DNA from 3 places in the Paenibacillus sp. FSL R5-0908 genome. Region 2 is predicted to be linked to each of the others. Evidence: predicted binding sites of a transcription regulator. Region 2 holds the regulator's gene; each other region holds the start of a gene.

The links. Region 2 encodes Rex, which represses fermentation and respiration genes when NADH is low (regulators of the CRP and FNR family bind a similar motif). Its sites were predicted from a motif close to TTGTGAAATATTTCACAA; they were not measured.
Region 1: MKZ09_RS13160 (DUF1641 domain-containing protein) is a predicted target of Rex. The motif match lies at 1,669-1,686, and genes of this name have one in related genera.
Region 3: MKZ09_RS32300 (formate/nitrite transporter family protein) is a predicted target of Rex. The motif match lies at 2,985-3,002, and genes of this name have one in related genera.

The regions. Positions count from the first base shown of each region.
Region 1 is NZ_JBBOUV010000001.1:2,976,396-2,981,686, forward strand. Features, by position in the region: gene MKZ09_RS13150 (nitroreductase family protein) at 1-554, opposite strand, end outside; gene MKZ09_RS13155 (DUF2785 domain-containing protein) at 776-1,618, shown strand; gene MKZ09_RS13160 (DUF1641 domain-containing protein) at 1,819-2,262, shown strand; gene MKZ09_RS13165 (NAD(P)/FAD-dependent oxidoreductase) at 2,303-3,481, shown strand; gene MKZ09_RS13170 (SGNH/GDSL hydrolase family protein) at 3,646-4,272, shown strand; gene MKZ09_RS13175 (hypothetical protein) at 4,441-5,291, shown strand, end outside.
Region 2 is NZ_JBBOUV010000001.1:5,073,072-5,078,362, reverse strand. Features, by position in the region: gene dinG (ATP-dependent DNA helicase DinG) at 1-1,246, shown strand, start outside; gene MKZ09_RS23090 (redox-sensing transcriptional repressor Rex) at 1,377-2,030, shown strand; gene MKZ09_RS23085 (amidohydrolase) at 2,017-3,318, shown strand; gene MKZ09_RS23080 (cell wall elongation regulator TseB-like domain-containing protein) at 3,491-4,009, shown strand; gene MKZ09_RS23075 (hypothetical protein) at 4,420-4,962, shown strand; gene MKZ09_RS23070 (AAA family ATPase) at 4,955-5,291, shown strand, end outside.
Region 3 is NZ_JBBOUV010000001.1:7,050,288-7,055,578, reverse strand. Features, by position in the region: gene MKZ09_RS32310 (formate--tetrahydrofolate ligase) at 1-327, shown strand, start outside; gene MKZ09_RS32305 (FAD-dependent oxidoreductase) at 661-2,025, shown strand; gene MKZ09_RS32300 (formate/nitrite transporter family protein) at 3,106-3,933, shown strand; gene MKZ09_RS32295 (MFS transporter) at 4,394-5,291, shown strand, end outside.

The DNA.
Region 1 (5,291 bases), 2.1 Mb from region 2:
TTGTCTTTGCCGATCGTGATCAGCATAACAGGTACCATATGATCCGGCAGATTCAAGGTGGATTGGATAGCATCAGCATCGAAGCCGATCATCGGGCAGGTATCCCAGCCTTTATCTTTGGCGATCAGCATAAAGTGCATGGCCGAGAGAGAGGCATTACGTATTGCTTCATCTCTTTGAAAAGCATCCTTATCAATGTAAGCATTGTTAATCATCTCTATCTGCTCATCATATTCCTCTTGTGACATCGCTCCTAAAGCTTTAAGCCCGCCATAGATTTCTGGAGCCTGCTTATAAGCATGCTTATCTCCTAGCACTACAATAACTGCTGAAGCAGTATGGATTTTATATTGGCCGTAAGCCGCTTCGCGAATTTCTTCTTTTAAACTCTCGTTAGATATCACTTTGTAATTTGTATGCTGTAGATTATAGGCCGATGGTGCCAATCTGGCGTAAGAGAACATTTCCTCTAATTCATTCTGAGGGATGATGACTCCTTCCACAAAATTCATTGCGGATCTGCGGGACTGAATCAAGTCTGTAAAAGCGCTCATAAGTATTCCTCCGTTGTATATGTATTCGGTTGTAAAATATAAACACCTGATATTTATAAATGAACTAACTAAATGTTACTAACTCAAAATAACACAGCCTATAAAATTCGTCAATGATAAAATTTATAGAAGTTAATCTTGAATACCCTGTTGTCAAAAAATAGGACATAAATTAGGATATTAGGATATGTAGAAACACAGTGGATGAAAGGGTGGATAAATTGATTAATAGTAGAGAACAATTGATGATAGATTTGCAAAGAATCGAAGAGAATGACTACGAGCTTAGAAGTGGAGAGGACATAAAGGATTATGTGAAGTTGATGCTTGAGCATATAGGAGATCCCGAGTCTGTACTGCGTGATGAATTGATTTATTCCACATTCTACAAATGGATTAATGAGAAACATTGGTTTAATGATGTTGAGATTCGTGAACTGCTGTGGATACTTCTTGACGAGCAGCATCTGTTTTATCACATTGGGAATAAAGAAGATCTGACGGTGTATACAAGAACATTTTCTGTATTGGTTGTTGCTCTTATTCTCCAGCGGCATAGGGAAAAGGCTATATTGGATAGCACTGAATTTATAAAGGTGAAGCAGGGTTTGATTCGTTATTATGAGGAAGAACGGGACTTAAGAGGTTATATGGAGAAAGAAGGCTGGGCACACGCAGCAGCCCATGGCGCAGACGCCTTGGATGAGCTGGTTTTATGCTCGGAGAGTGATACCGCGGTTAGAGAAGAGGTTCTGACAGTTATTCAAAAGATGCTTTATAACGATCAATACATATTCAGGGAGGAAGAAGATGAAAGAATTGCTACTATTATAGTGACAATCATCGATCATCATTTACTTCCACAGCAGTCTATAACCGATTGGATTCTCGACTTGGCGCAATGTGGCAGTTGGCCTAGAAGCCACAGCCAGTACGTTACTCGAATAAATACAAAGAACTTCCTGCGTTCTCTTTATTTCAGGTTACTTCTAACAGAGAAGAATATGGACATTGTAGATGTTTTGTTGAAAACTGAGAAGAATTTGAATGAATTTGTACATTAATTCACTCAAACGGTTTTAATTAACACTAGTAATTTAAATAATTCATTATAATGTAATAAAAATCACAAAATTTTATGGAAATTCAAAAACTTTGTGACATTTATAACTTGATAAGTGCTATAATAGAAATATGGCGTTAAAAGTTCTTATGTTTTTCATTACTATTAAGCAGCAAAGCTTATTGCAGAGGAGATTTGGATATGTCAGAATCAATCACTCAAACACAACCTGAACAAGAATCACCAAAGGTAGCTGTCAGCAAGGAACAAATGGATGTTCTAGAACAGCTCTTGAAACCAGAAGTTCAGGAATCATTAACAGTCTTGGTGGAACAGCTGCCAAAATTAACTGAGCTTGTTGGTGTGCTTACAAAGTCCTATGACTTTGTGCAAACTGTCGCAGCGGATGATGTCTTGAAAAGTGATACGGTAAGTGCAATTAAAGAACTTGCTGAACCTGTAGTGCATTCTGCGAAGAATATGGCAGCTACAGTGATCGAAGCAAAAGATCGTGCGAATGAAAGTAACGAAGTTATTGGTCTTTTTGGTCTTATGAAGTTGTTGAAAGATCCGCAAGCGCAAAAGCTTTTCCGTTTCGTAAATGCATACCTTCAAGTTGCTGGAGAACGCAGTAAGCAGAAATAATCATTTTCATATCTTATACGTAAGGGACGGAGGAAACATCATGTCTAAACATATTGTCATTCTAGGAGCAGGTTATGGTGGTCTACTAAGCGCCTTAACCGTACGCAAATATCTCAAAAAAGATGAAGCTAAAATTACTGTAGTTAATCAGTATCCTACTCACCAAATCATTACAGAATTGCATCGTCTTGCAGCAGGTAGTGTTGCAGAGGGTGCTGTAGCTATGCCTCTAACTAAGCTTTTCGCAGGTAAAGATATTGACCTGAAAATCGCGAAGGTTAATTCATTTTCTGTGGAGAACAAACAAATTGTTCTTTCTGATGGTGTGACACTTACTTATGATGCGCTTGTTGTAGGTCTTGGCAGCACTACAGCTTATTTTGGCATTCCAGGGCTTGAACAATACAGTATGGTATTGAAATCAGCTGCAGATGCTAACAAAATTCATCAACATATTGAAGATCGTATTCGTGAATATGCGAAATCGAAAAATGAAGCAGATGCAAACATCCTGATCGGTGGCGGCGGCTTAACAGGTGTTGAGCTTGTTGGTGAAATCGCGGATGTATTGCCTACACTTACTAAAAAATATGGCGTTGATCCTAAAGAAATTAAGCTTATGCTCGTTGAAGCAGGTCCTAAAATCCTTCCAGTATTGCCAGATGCATTGATCGAACGTGCTGTAGCAAGCTTGGAAAAACGTGGTGTTCAATTCTTGACAGGTCTTCCTGTTACGAATGTAGAAGGCAATGCGATTGACTTGAAAGACGGTCAAAAAATTATTGCTAACACATTTGTATGGACTGGTGGCGTACAAGGAAATCCACTCATCGGCGAATCCGGTCTTGAAGTTAACCGCGGTCGTGCAACGGTGAATGAATTCTTGCAATCCACTTCCCACAAAGATGTATTCGTTGCTGGTGACAGCGCGGTGGTCTTTGCAGAAGATGGACGTCCTTACCCTCCAACTGCTCAAATCGCTTGGCAAATGGGTGAATTGATCGGATACAATCTGTATGCCTTCTTGAAAAATAAATCGTTTGAAAGCTTTAGTCCAATCAACTCTGGTACACTTGCTAGCTTAGGCCGTAAAGACGGTGTTGCCATCGTTGGTGCAAGTTCTACTCCATTAAAAGGCTTACCTGCAACTCTGATGAAGGAAGCAAGTAATATCCGTTACTTGTCCCACATTAAAGGATTGTTCAGCCTAGCGTACTAATATAGTTTAACCTTAAACCCTGCTCAAATCTGAGCGGGGTTTTTGTTATTGTTTTTTTAGTGAAATGTTTGCATTATTGATGTTTCACAGTAGGCTGTATTCATTGTATTTGATATAATAGATTGGGTTATATTAACAGAGGTAGTTAGAGGAGGATTTCATTTATGATATTCCAACAAAACGATGTCATTCTGTTTCAAGGGGACAGCATAACAGACTGGGGGCGTAATCATGAAGACGCTTCATCACTTGGAGTAGGTTATGCAATGATGGTCGCCGCTCGACTGGGGCATTTATATCCAGAGAAGAATCTTACTTTTTTTAACCGTGGTATTGGTGGTAATCGTATTGTTGATTTGCAGGGACGTTGGGATAAGGATTGCCTGGATTTGAAGCCGACGTGGGTGTCTATTTATATTGGAATTAACGACACTTGGCGGCGTTTTGATTCTGGTGAAGAAACCACTCCCGAGCAGTTTGAAGCTTCGTATCGGGACCTGATCGAACGCACTCAGAAATCTTTAGCTGCTAAATTAGTGCTTATAGAGCCTTTTGTTTTGCCTGTACCGGAAGATCGTAGAACTTGGCGTCAGGATCTTGATCCTAAAATTCATATTGTCCGCGAGCTGGCACGTGAATATGGGGCGCCGCTGGTTCAGCTAGATGGACTTTTTGCAGCGGCTTCCGTAAAAGCAGAACCGGCTTACTGGGCATATGATGGAGTACATCCTACTCCTGCAGGTCATGCACTTATTGCGGATGCTTGGCTCAAAACGATGGGAGCAATCTAATCAATTGCCATGTTAAGACTAGAACCACGCTTTAATAAGCAGGTTGTAGTCTTTTTTTAATCGCGTGTTCGTAAAGTCGTTTTTATATATTTATAGACACTGTTATAATTGGAATATGCTTATGTATTGGAGGCGATTCGCATTAGGCGGTTAATATGGATAGCATCTTTGTTATTGGTCGTAGTGTTAAGCGGATGTAAAAGTGATTTGGGCTTCATCAATGCCAGATGGATCGAAGGCGTGTCGTTGACACCCGTCGCAACTAGTGATCAGAAACAAGCGGATCGTCCTTTGCACTCAGAGAGCTTAACGCTAAAGGATTCTGTTTTGATCAAGACGCTTGCGGAGGCTATGAACAAGAGTAAAAAATTTTCTGATGATCTGGATTGGGGTCCGGAATTTGAAATGAAGCTTGTTTATGGAGACGGCTATTCAGAAGGCTATTACATAGCGCTTGGAGATCAACTTGGACATGAAGGGATGTTTACTACAGCGGAGAACAGCAGTCAGGGCTACACGATTCCTGTAAAAAACTCTGACCAGTTAAGAAAGCTCATTTATGGAACAATCGATACGGAGAACGTTGAACAGGCAGACCCTGTGGAGACTTCTGTCGAGGTAACAGGTCCAGTAACCCTATCACATAATGAACTGTCTCCGGTCACAGGCAGAGCAGGATTTTTAAATCTGCAACTGCTAGAGGGGACATATAGCGAAGATTGGACTACACCGAGTCCGTTAGCGGGAAGAAACTGGAGTGGCCGATTTAGGCTAGTAGTGACTGATGAGCATGGAAAAACGCTGAGTAGCTATCCGTTAAATGATCAATTTGCCCAGACCTTTAATGATTTTTTCCAGCTTCAGTTTGAGGATTATAATGGAGACGGTGATCCCGATTTTACGATCGGACAATATGGAACGAGTAACGGTTATTTCTACAAGCTTTTTACACTCAGAAGAAATAACGTGATAGAAGAACTGCCTATTAAACCTGAAAATCAGCTGTTTATCAGCAGTCC
Region 2 (5,291 bases):
CAAAGAAACCTGGGATGCACTCAGCGACAAGCTGTTCAGCCTTTTGCCGGAACGCAGTGATGCAGGGGCGGGGGAAGCGGGACAACTGGTTATGCGGTTGCTTCCCGCCCGTAAGCCGAAGGATTGGGATGAATTAGTTGCGCTAGAGAACACTATGAATCTGACGTTAAGCGACATCATCCGTAAGGGTGATAAAATGCTTAACGAGATGCGTGACCAGGAAAGCCAATCCTCAGCAGACAGTCTTGTTACTGATATTAGCGGTTTATTTAAGGATTTGGCTTCCATTCGTGAGCAAGTAAGATTCTTTATGGGGCTGAATGACGATAATGTAGTATATTGGCTGGAGGCAAATGGAAATTACCGCAGCAAATCACTACAGCTGTATGCCGTCCCTGTGGATGTTAGCAGCCAGCTTAAAGAGTTGTTCTTCGATAAGAAAAAAAGCATCGTGCTTACCTCGGCGACGCTGTCTGTAGATAAATCTTTTCAATTTATGATTGATAATCTCGGACTTAACGAAGCTGCGGAAGAGGGACGTCTAATGACCTCACTCCTTCCATCTCCCTTTAAGTATCGTGAGCAGGCACTGTTAGTTATACCGCGTGATTTTCCTAGTGTGAAGGGCAGTGTGGGCGATGCTCGATTTGTCGATACACTCGTACAGTCATTATCGGAAGCTGCTAAAACAACACGTGGGCGGATGCTGGTTCTGTTTACTTCTTATAAAATGCTGCGTCAGGTATATGATCCGCTTAAAGAGGCTTTGGCCTCACAAGAGATTACGGTGCTTGGTCAAGGCGTGGAAGGTGGCAGCCGGAGTAAGCTGATCCGCCGCTTTCAGGACAGTGCAGCATCCGTTCTGCTGGGGACGAGCAGCTTCTGGGAAGGTGTAGATATTCCAGGTGAAGCACTGACTTGCCTGGCCATCGTGAGACTTCCGTTTCAACCGCCGAATCACCCGTTGGCGGAAGCGAAGTCGGAGTTATTGCAGGCCCAGAAGAAGAATCCGTTCATGAAATTATCTGTTCCTCAAGCGGTTATTCGTTTTAAGCAGGGATTCGGAAGACTGGTTCGCACGGCGCAGGATCGCGGAATAGTTATTGTTTATGATACAAGGGTTATTGAATCTCATTACGGAAAGTATTTCCTTTATTCATTGCCTGGTCCCAAAATGGAGCATATGCTTACTGATCAAATGGTCCCCCGCATAGCGGAATGGCTAGAGGATGGCGGCGCTTCTTAAAACGCTCGTCTTCAGTTTAGCTCCTCCTTATCCTTAAGGGCGGTCTGTTACAGTACCGCCCTTAGTAAGGAGAGGTAGACGTTTGAATATGGATTTACACAAGAACATTATTATTTTTAGGAGGAAAAATATGAAATCGGATAAAATATCAGAAGCCGTTGTTCGCAGACTGCCTGTGTACTTGCGTTTTTTGAATGATCTCCAGAATCGCGAAATATTAACAGTTTCCTCTCAGGAACTTGGACAAAAGCTTGATCTTAATCCCGCACAGATTCGTAAGGATTTAGCATATTTTGGTGACTTCGGCAGAAAAGGTATCGGCTACGATGTAACGTATCTTATTGAGAAAATCCGTCATATCCTGAAGCTGGATCAACAGCTTAATGTAGCTTTAGTTGGAGCAGGTAATCTCGGACATGCCTTGTCTAATTACAATGCATATCTTAAAGATACTATGAAAATCACGGCTATATTTGATTCGTACGCTCCTAAGGTTGGACGTAAGATCAACTCCCTTACTGTGCAACCGATGGATGAACTAGGCAGCACGATTCGTGAGCAAGGTATTCGCATTGCCATTATTACCGTACCTGATTCAGAAGCTCAAAATGTAGCAGATATTCTCATTTCTTCTGGGATTGAAGCGATTTTGAACTTTGCCCCTGTGATTCTGAAGACACCACCGAATATCCGGGTGCATGCAGCTGATTTTACAACTGATCTGCAAAGTCTTGCTTATTACTTGCGGGATGGAAAGGAAGAAAGCGAACATGAACAACAATAAAACGATAATTAAGGGCGGGTATTTTCTGACTCCGGGAACGGATGAGCCGGTTCTGAGTGGATATATGACTATTGAAGATGATTTAATCACTTACATAGGAAAAGAAGAGCCTCAGATGGAAGCTGGAGTGCAAGTGGTTGATGGCAGCCGTCTGCTGTTCATGCCTGGACTTGTAAACACACATGGTCATGCGGCGATGTCTTTGCTGCGTGGATATGGAGATGATTTAGCGCTACAAGTGTGGCTTCAGGAGAAGATGTGGCCGATGGAGGAAAAGTTCACCGGTGATGATGTATACTGGGGAACCTCCTTATCTGTATTGGAAATGCTGAAGGGTGGAACTACGACCTTCCTCGATATGTATGATCATATGGACCGAGTAGCCGAGGTAGCTGAGTTATCAGGTATCCGTTCCGTATTGATGCGTGGTGTGATAGGGTTATGTCCAGAGGATGTACAGAATCACAAGCTTGCGGAAGCGATTTCTTTTGCCCGTAACTGGCATGGAAAGGCTGACGGTAGAATTACTACTATGATCTCGCCACATGCCCCTTATACTTGCCCTCCGGACTTCCTGGTTAAGTTCGTGCAGGCAGCGCATGATCTGGATTTACCGATGCATACGCATATGTCCGAAACGAAACGTGAAGTGGAACAAAATGTGGCGGATTACGGGTTGCGTCCTGTAGCTCACTTAGAGAAGCTTGGAATGTTCACACGTCCCTCGATAGTTGCACATGGTGTTCATTTAAATGATGAAGAGATTGAGATCTTGGCTCGCCATAATGTGGGTGTATCTCATAATCCGGGCAGTAATTTGAAGCTGGCTAGCGGAGTGGCTCGGGTTACTGATCTTCTAAAAGCTGGTGTGAAGGTGTCTCTTGGCACGGATGGCGCGGCAAGCAACAATAACTTGGATATGTTTGAAGAGATGCGGCTTGCAGCTCTCATTCATAAGGGTGTCAGCGGTGATCCAACGGCTGTTCCAGCTCCAGAGGCTCTGCGTATGGCTACAGAATATGGCGCGCAGTCCATCTTTTTAAATAATGTAGGCAGACTTGCTGTAGGGATGAAAGCTGATTTCATTGCTATTGATATCGATCAGCCGCATTTGCTGCCACACACAGATCTGTTGTCTCATGCAGTTTACTCTGCTAGCGCTAAGGATGTTGAGCATGTGTGGGTGAATGGTAAACAGGTCATCAAGCATGGACAATGCTTAACCCTGGATGAGGAAGCTATCCGGCGTAAAGCGCAAGAAGCCTTCGAAGGTTTATTGAAGCGTTAAGTCTGGAGAATAACGAATAAATAATAGGCTGCGACTTTTTGCTTTTAGCAAAAGTTGCGGCCTTTTGTGCATTTTTAAGGCTGGGAAAGCTAGAAAATTATGAAATTTTGGATAAACACGCGGGTGTGTTATATAATCAAAAAAGATATATTACTAGAAAGGGAGCTGTACCTTGAAGAAAAGGAAAAAATGGATCCTCCTGGGGTCAGTTCTGATTCTGCTCCTGGGGTTTGGACTTATCCAGTTCTATGCCTATATTATGAAAGATCAATGGAACGAGCGTGATATCGCTAAGGATGTTGCCAAAACCAGAGCGGGTCTAACAGAGGTAACCAAAGCACAAAAATCGGTTTGGGATGAAAATGCAGTGTACTGGGTATTAACAGGGAAAAATGAAGCCGGGACTGCTCTTATGACCTGGGTCCGCTTTACGGTAGATGGAAAATTTGCTGAAGGCGACGATGCAGTGTTTGCTGAGGAACTAAGTAAAGGAACCTCGGAAGCCCAAATACGCGGCATTATCAAAGCTGATCTTCCGGACATAACGATTGAACGCTTGCTGCCGGGAGTATATAACGGAGAGTATGCTTGGCAGCTTTTTTATAAACAGAGCGGTCGGTATTATTATCAATTTTATCGCTTTTCGGATGGGTCCCGAATGGGCGAAGGTTACAGTTTACCTAAAAGTTAAGCTGAACATAAGGAAATTAAGGGTGGCATAGTAAACAAGCGAACTTAGTATAAGTTCGCTTGTTTACATTTATTTGATGTACAAAAGTGATATACTAAGTGATATACTGAATGGGTGGTTATCACCGAATATTCTCTTAAATTCACACACAAAAATAGGCTGATTGATTAAAAATCAAGGCCGATTTTGTCGAAAGTGAGGAATATATTTGGTATTGATGGAAATATTTAAAAAATTAAATTTTAAATATATTCACATTTATTTTGAAATTAGTATATACACCTGTGATATACTACTACTTGTAATTAGAACAGCAATAAGAGACTTCAGTCTCTCTGATGAGCTCTCAAGTAGCTATAAATTATTATACTGAGCTTTATATTTTGTCATCTTTGAGAGGAGGACGTTTCTTGAAATTACGTCTTGTACCTGTGCTGATAACGTCTCTACTGTCGGCTACTCTATTGTTTGGTGGCTTCTTTTTGTATCGTCAGTTTGCAATGCAGGAACCACTTCAGAAGATTGTATCTCAATATGAGGGCGTCAATAATTCTCATATCAGTATTAACCGCAATGAGGTCACTTTGAAACTTGATCTCCAGCCAGGCACGAAATTACGTGAACTGGTTCAGTACGTCTCCCAAGAAGGAAAATCGATGATTGATGGACGTACACTAAAACTTGATGTAGAACAGAACTCCAGTGAACTGCTGGATGAATACTGGGATAAAGCGATGTTCTCTGTAGCTGAAGCCATGGAGAGCCGTAAATATACACTTATACCCACAGAACTTGATGGACTCAAAGTGCAATATCCGCAATATAAAAATGTGATAGCCTCAACAGAAATTGACGACAATAATGTCTATGTAAGCTTGAGTAATGGAAAAGAAAGCAAATTTATTATTTTGCCGCGTAAACCTGCGACATTGGGGGTATGGAATAATGCCTAAATACCTTAAAGAAATTCTAATCGGATTTGTTCCTGTTTTGTTTATTTTTATGGCTTTTCTAGGCATTAATATATTCCCGATTGTAATTGCTGCTGGGATGCTCACGGCTTTACTTATCATTGCTCATTTAAGAGGCGGACTTGCGGTAAATGCAGGTGCCGGGAAGAAACGCAAGAAGGATGGACCTTCAAAGCTTACTTTTGAAGAAATTGGCGGGCAAGACAATGCAAAGCAGGAGCTGCGTGAAGCGTTGGATTTTTTGATCCGGCATGAGGAAATCAGCAAATTCGGGATTCGGCCTTTGAAAGGGATTCTGCTTACAGGCCCTC
Region 3 (5,291 bases), 2.0 Mb from region 2:
AACAAAATTGTCCGTGAGATCTACCGCGGGGCAGAAGTGAACTTTTCTCCGGCGGCTAAGCGGAGTCTGGCGGTTATCGAGCGGCTTGGGCTAAATGATCTTCAAGTATGTTTGGCGAAGACACCTTATTCCTTCTCCGACCAGCCTAGACTACTCGGAGCACCTGAAGGCTTTACGATTGGTGTCCGAGATATTACCCTTTCACTTGGTGCCGGCTTTGCGGTAGTTATTACAGGCAATATCGTTACGATGCCAGGTCTGCCAGCTAAGCCAGCTGCTGAGGGAATATGGATGGACGAGGACGGCGAGATTCACGGTCTGGTGTAAAGTGTTTTTATAAAAGGCTTCTCCTTATTGAATTAGAGGGGGAAGCCTTTTTTATGTTTCCTTTGAATTCCTGCAAATGCGGATCATAATGTACCTCCCACGTGGCAAAGCTAACGGAGTCGCATTCGGCAGCAGTGGCGGAAAAAAACTTAAAATTGTGAACAATATGAGGATATAGGTAAAAAAGACTTGTAATGTGATAAATATCACAATATAATCAGTTTATAAAGTGAAATTAATCACAACCAACCCATTGTTGATCAGATTCCATCATTGATCGGTCATGCAAGTCAAATATATAACCCGATTGTCCATTTGAAGGAGGAAGAAATAATGAAAGTAGCTGTCATTGGATGTACCCATGCCGGAACCGCCGCAATTGTGAATACTGCTCAGCTTTACCCGGATGCCGAGATTACTGTATATGAGCGTAATGATAATATTTCCTTCTTATCCTGTGGAATTGCCTTGTATGTAGGTGGAGTGGTTAAAGACCCAGAGGGGCTATTTTATTCTTCACCAGAAAAGCTTGCAGAGCTTGGCGTAAAGACCAATATGCGTCATGAAGTAACTGCAGTGGATACGAAGTCCAAAACATTACGTGGTCGCAATCTGGAGACAGGCCACGAGTTCGCTGACACCTACGATAAGCTGATTATGACTACAGGTTCATGGCCGATTGTGCCGAAGCTTGAAGGGTTTGAACTCGAGGGGATTTTACTTTCCAAGAACTATGATCATTCCAACACTATTATAGAAAAAGCTAAACAAGCGAATAAAATAACCGTCGTCGGTGCTGGATATATCGGCGTTGAACTGGTGGAAGCTTTTCAAATGAATGGTAAGCAAGTTACGCTAATTGATGGTGAAGATCGCATTCTGAGTAAATATCTGGACCAAGAATTTACTGCACCGATCGAACAATCTTTTCAGGATCATGGGATTAAATTGGCACTGAATGAGAAGGTCAGCTCTTTTGCAGGCAAAGACGGTAAGGTTACAAAGGTTATTACAAGCAAAGGTGAGCATGAGACAGATCTGGTCATTCTCTGCATTGGTTTCCGTCCTAATACTGAACTCTTAAAAGGTCAAGTCGATATGCTGCCTAATGGTGCCATTGTAGTCAATAACTATATGCAGACTAGCTGCCCGGATGTATATGCCGCTGGCGACAGCTGTGCGATTCATTACAACCCTACAGGCAAACACGCCTATATCCCACTGGCAACCAATGCTGTGCGGATGGGAACCTTAGTTGCACGCAACTTGGTAACAGAAACCATTCCTTATATGGGTACACAAGGGACTTCGGGCATTAAGATTTATGAAGACAATATCGCTGCAACAGGGCTTACTGAAGAAGGAGCTAAGGCTGAAGGAATGGACGTAGAAACCGCCATGATTATTGATAACTACCGTCCGGAATTTATGCCAACCTTTGAGCAGGTTCAGTTAAAAGTAGTGTTTGATCGCGCCACACGCCGTATTCTCGGGGCTCAAATTATGTCCAAGATGGATCTGACGCAATCGATCAACACAGTGTCTGTATGTATTCAAAATCAAATGACAATCGACCAACTAGCCTTTATCGATTTCTTCTTCCAACCGCATTACAATAAACCTTGGAACTTCCTGAATACAGTAGGTCTTCAAGCGCTGCCGACAACAGTACCAAGCAAAGAGGCTGTAACGGTTTAAAAAGAAACGATTGTTTCTGAGTGATTTATCGACGAAAAGACAACCTTATAAAGCTAGAAAAGCAGCGATTCTCCTGTAACGGGAGGATTGCTGCTTTTTTTGTTAGGTGCAGAATGATTAGCTGCTTGGGTAGATGCAATCCAATGGCTTCGGTGATGGTAGCAAGCCAAATGTGCTCGAAAGTTACGACTAGGGTCATCTGAGTCCGATCGTGCTGAGTCATCATCCCTCCGCAGAAGCTTTCGGACTCAGAAGGCGCTATTTAGCAATTAATCGCCGTTTGAGCGTGGTTTCGGACTCCAATGCAGCTATTACTTAGAATGAGGTGCATTGAGTGTGTTTTTCGTGCTAATAGCGACTATGGGGTCCGATAGCAAGCCAAATGTGCTCGAAAGTTACGTATAGGGTCATCTGAGTCCGATCGTGCCGAGTCATCATCCCTCCGCAAAAGCTTTCGGACTCAGAAGCCGCTAATTAGCAATAAATCGCCGTTTGAGTGTGATTTCAGACTCCAATGCAGCTATTACATAGAATGAGGTGCATTGAGTGTGTTTTTCGTGCTAATAGCGACTATGGGGTCCGATAGCAATCCAAATGTGCTCGAAAGTTAAGATTAGGGGCATCTGGGTCCGATGTCCAGGTGTGGGCCAAATATGCTCAAAAGCTACGATTAGAGTCATCCGAGTCCGATAGAATGCCGATAGTGAAGTATGACTATAGTGAAGTATGACTATAGTGAAGTATGACTATAGTGAAGTATGACTATAGTGAGGTATGATTTCAGTGAGGTATGACTCCAGTTAGGTATAGCTCCAGTGAGATATAGCTGCATATAGGGTCAACTGAGTCCGATAGCTGCTGCGTACGCCCAAATGTAATCCAACGAAACAAGATATGCTGGCTTAGTAGGTCAGTCGCAAACTTCTAATTGTGCACAGGCCGGAGTAAATTTGACATGTCAGTGAAAACTTTCACTTAGTTTTCTCAAAGTGATAATTATCACGTTAATGTGTTTTACGACACGCTACAATGGTCATAAAGGAACAAATTTGAAGTAAATAGATGAAGGGGATAGGAACCATGGCTTATAGCAAACCGCAGCAAATTGCCGAAGTAACTGTAGAGAACGGCATAAAAAAAGCTCATAATCCGCTAAGTACCGTACTTATTCTGGGCTTTTTGGGAGGAGCGTTTATTGCGCTCGGGTTTTTATTAGATATTCGCGTCATTGCTGGCGCACCACAGGAATGGGGTTCCATTGCTAACTTTATCGGAGCCGCAGTCTTCCCTGTTGGGCTGATCATGGTACTCCTTGCAGGTGGAGAACTGCTGACAGGAAATATGATGGCCGTGCCGCTCGCTTTTATGGCTAAGAAGATTTCTTTCTGGGAAGTTGTGAAGAATCTTTTGCTCATTACGATTAGTAATCTGGCAGGGGCATTATTTGTAGCTTATTTCTTCGGTCATGTGGTGGGTTTAACTTCAGAGGGTGTATATTTAGAAAAATTGGTGGATATGGCTGGTCATAAAATCGATGCAGAATTCTTTCCGGCATTTGTTTCGGGTATCGGCTGTAACTGGCTCGTTGCACTGGCCGTATGGCTCTCCTACGGAGCAGATAACTTCAGCGGCAAAATCCTTGGTATTTGGTTTCCAACGATGGCCTTTGTTGCGATCGGATTCCAGCACGTTGTAGCTAACATGTTCCTAATTCCAGCAGCTATTTTTGAAGGTTATTATTCATGGGGGCAATACTTCACTAACTTTGTTCCCGTCTGGCTCGGCAATCTAACGGGTGGAGCAATATTTGTCGCAGCTGCCTATTGGATGGCATACTTGCGTAAAGCACCTACGGCTATTCAATCCGTAGATAGCATGTCCGGCAGCAGTGTCAAAAAACACGCTTAAGCTCGTCTTATAGAGCACTCCATAGAACATTCAAGGTCTGCCTTATTGGTGGCGTTAATGTTTTAGGGGTGCTTTTTGTTATGTAGACACAAAAAAATCCGCCGTGATATATCCGCGCTCGGGGGAACGAAATCGGATCACGGCGAATTTTGAAGGGGGAGTGTTTCTAGGCTCTATTACCCCGTCTTTCGGATAGCGAATCAGTTTCTTCTTGTTTAGTTTGCTTTACGGACGACAGCCACGGCTTTAAAATAAGAATAGATATTAGAACTAGGGAGGACTGCGGACGTGAACCCCAAGGGAGACGGGATATTTCATGCGATATGTGCGTTTTATCCTCTAGATTTCATGCGTACTTTATCACGATAAAACGTCAATGTGTATGCTTGCTCATAGCCCTGTTTTGGGATGATACTGGATGAATTAATGACACATATATAACAGGGGATGTACACTACTTATGAAGTTTTTACAGGCATATCCAAAAGAAGTGAAAATATTTCTCATTGCCAGCCTAATTAACGCAACAGGTAGTGCGTTGATGTGGCCGCTCGTTACGATGTATGTATTTGATGAGCTTGGACGCAGCATGTCAGATGCTGGACTGGTGATTCTTATTCAATCGGTTGGTGGGATCGTGGGTCAACTACTCGGGGGCTCACTCTATCATAAGGTAGGCGTTAACCGGCTGATTGTCGGAGCGCTCGCCATGAATGCTTTGGCACTGTTCACCTTGCCGGCAGCTAGTAACAACTGGACGTTATTTATGGTAGCAATGGGACTGGTAGGATTATTTAATTCCTTATCATTACCTGCCATTCAGGCATTTATCGGCTTTCGTTTCACGAAGCAGCGTGGTGAGCTGTTTAATGTTATTTATGTCGCCAATAATATTGGTGTAGCACTGGGGACAGCATTAAGTGGTTTTTTGGCTGATATTTCCTATATGCTAAGCTTTGTGATGAATGGTGTAACCTCGGCGGTATTTGCGGGTTTCTTTTTTATATATCTGAAGAAAATCGGTGGAGAACCTGCGCATGAGGTAATGGGGCATCAGAAGAATGAACCAGAGAAACAATCCACGTGGAAGCTAATGGGGCATACTCGTATTTATCTTTATATGGGGATCGGTTCTTTGTTCCTGCTTCTCGGTAACTCTATCTGGAATACAGGGGTATCTCCGTTCATTATTTCAGAGGGCTGGCCTAAGAAAACTTATGGTTTTCTCTGGACACTGAACGGTATTTTGATTTTTGCAGCTCAGCCATTGGTAACAATGATTAAGCGCTGGTTCGCGTCTACCTCAACGGCGCAAATGACTGCAAGTGCCCTGTTTTATTTGGGTGGCTATGCGTTTC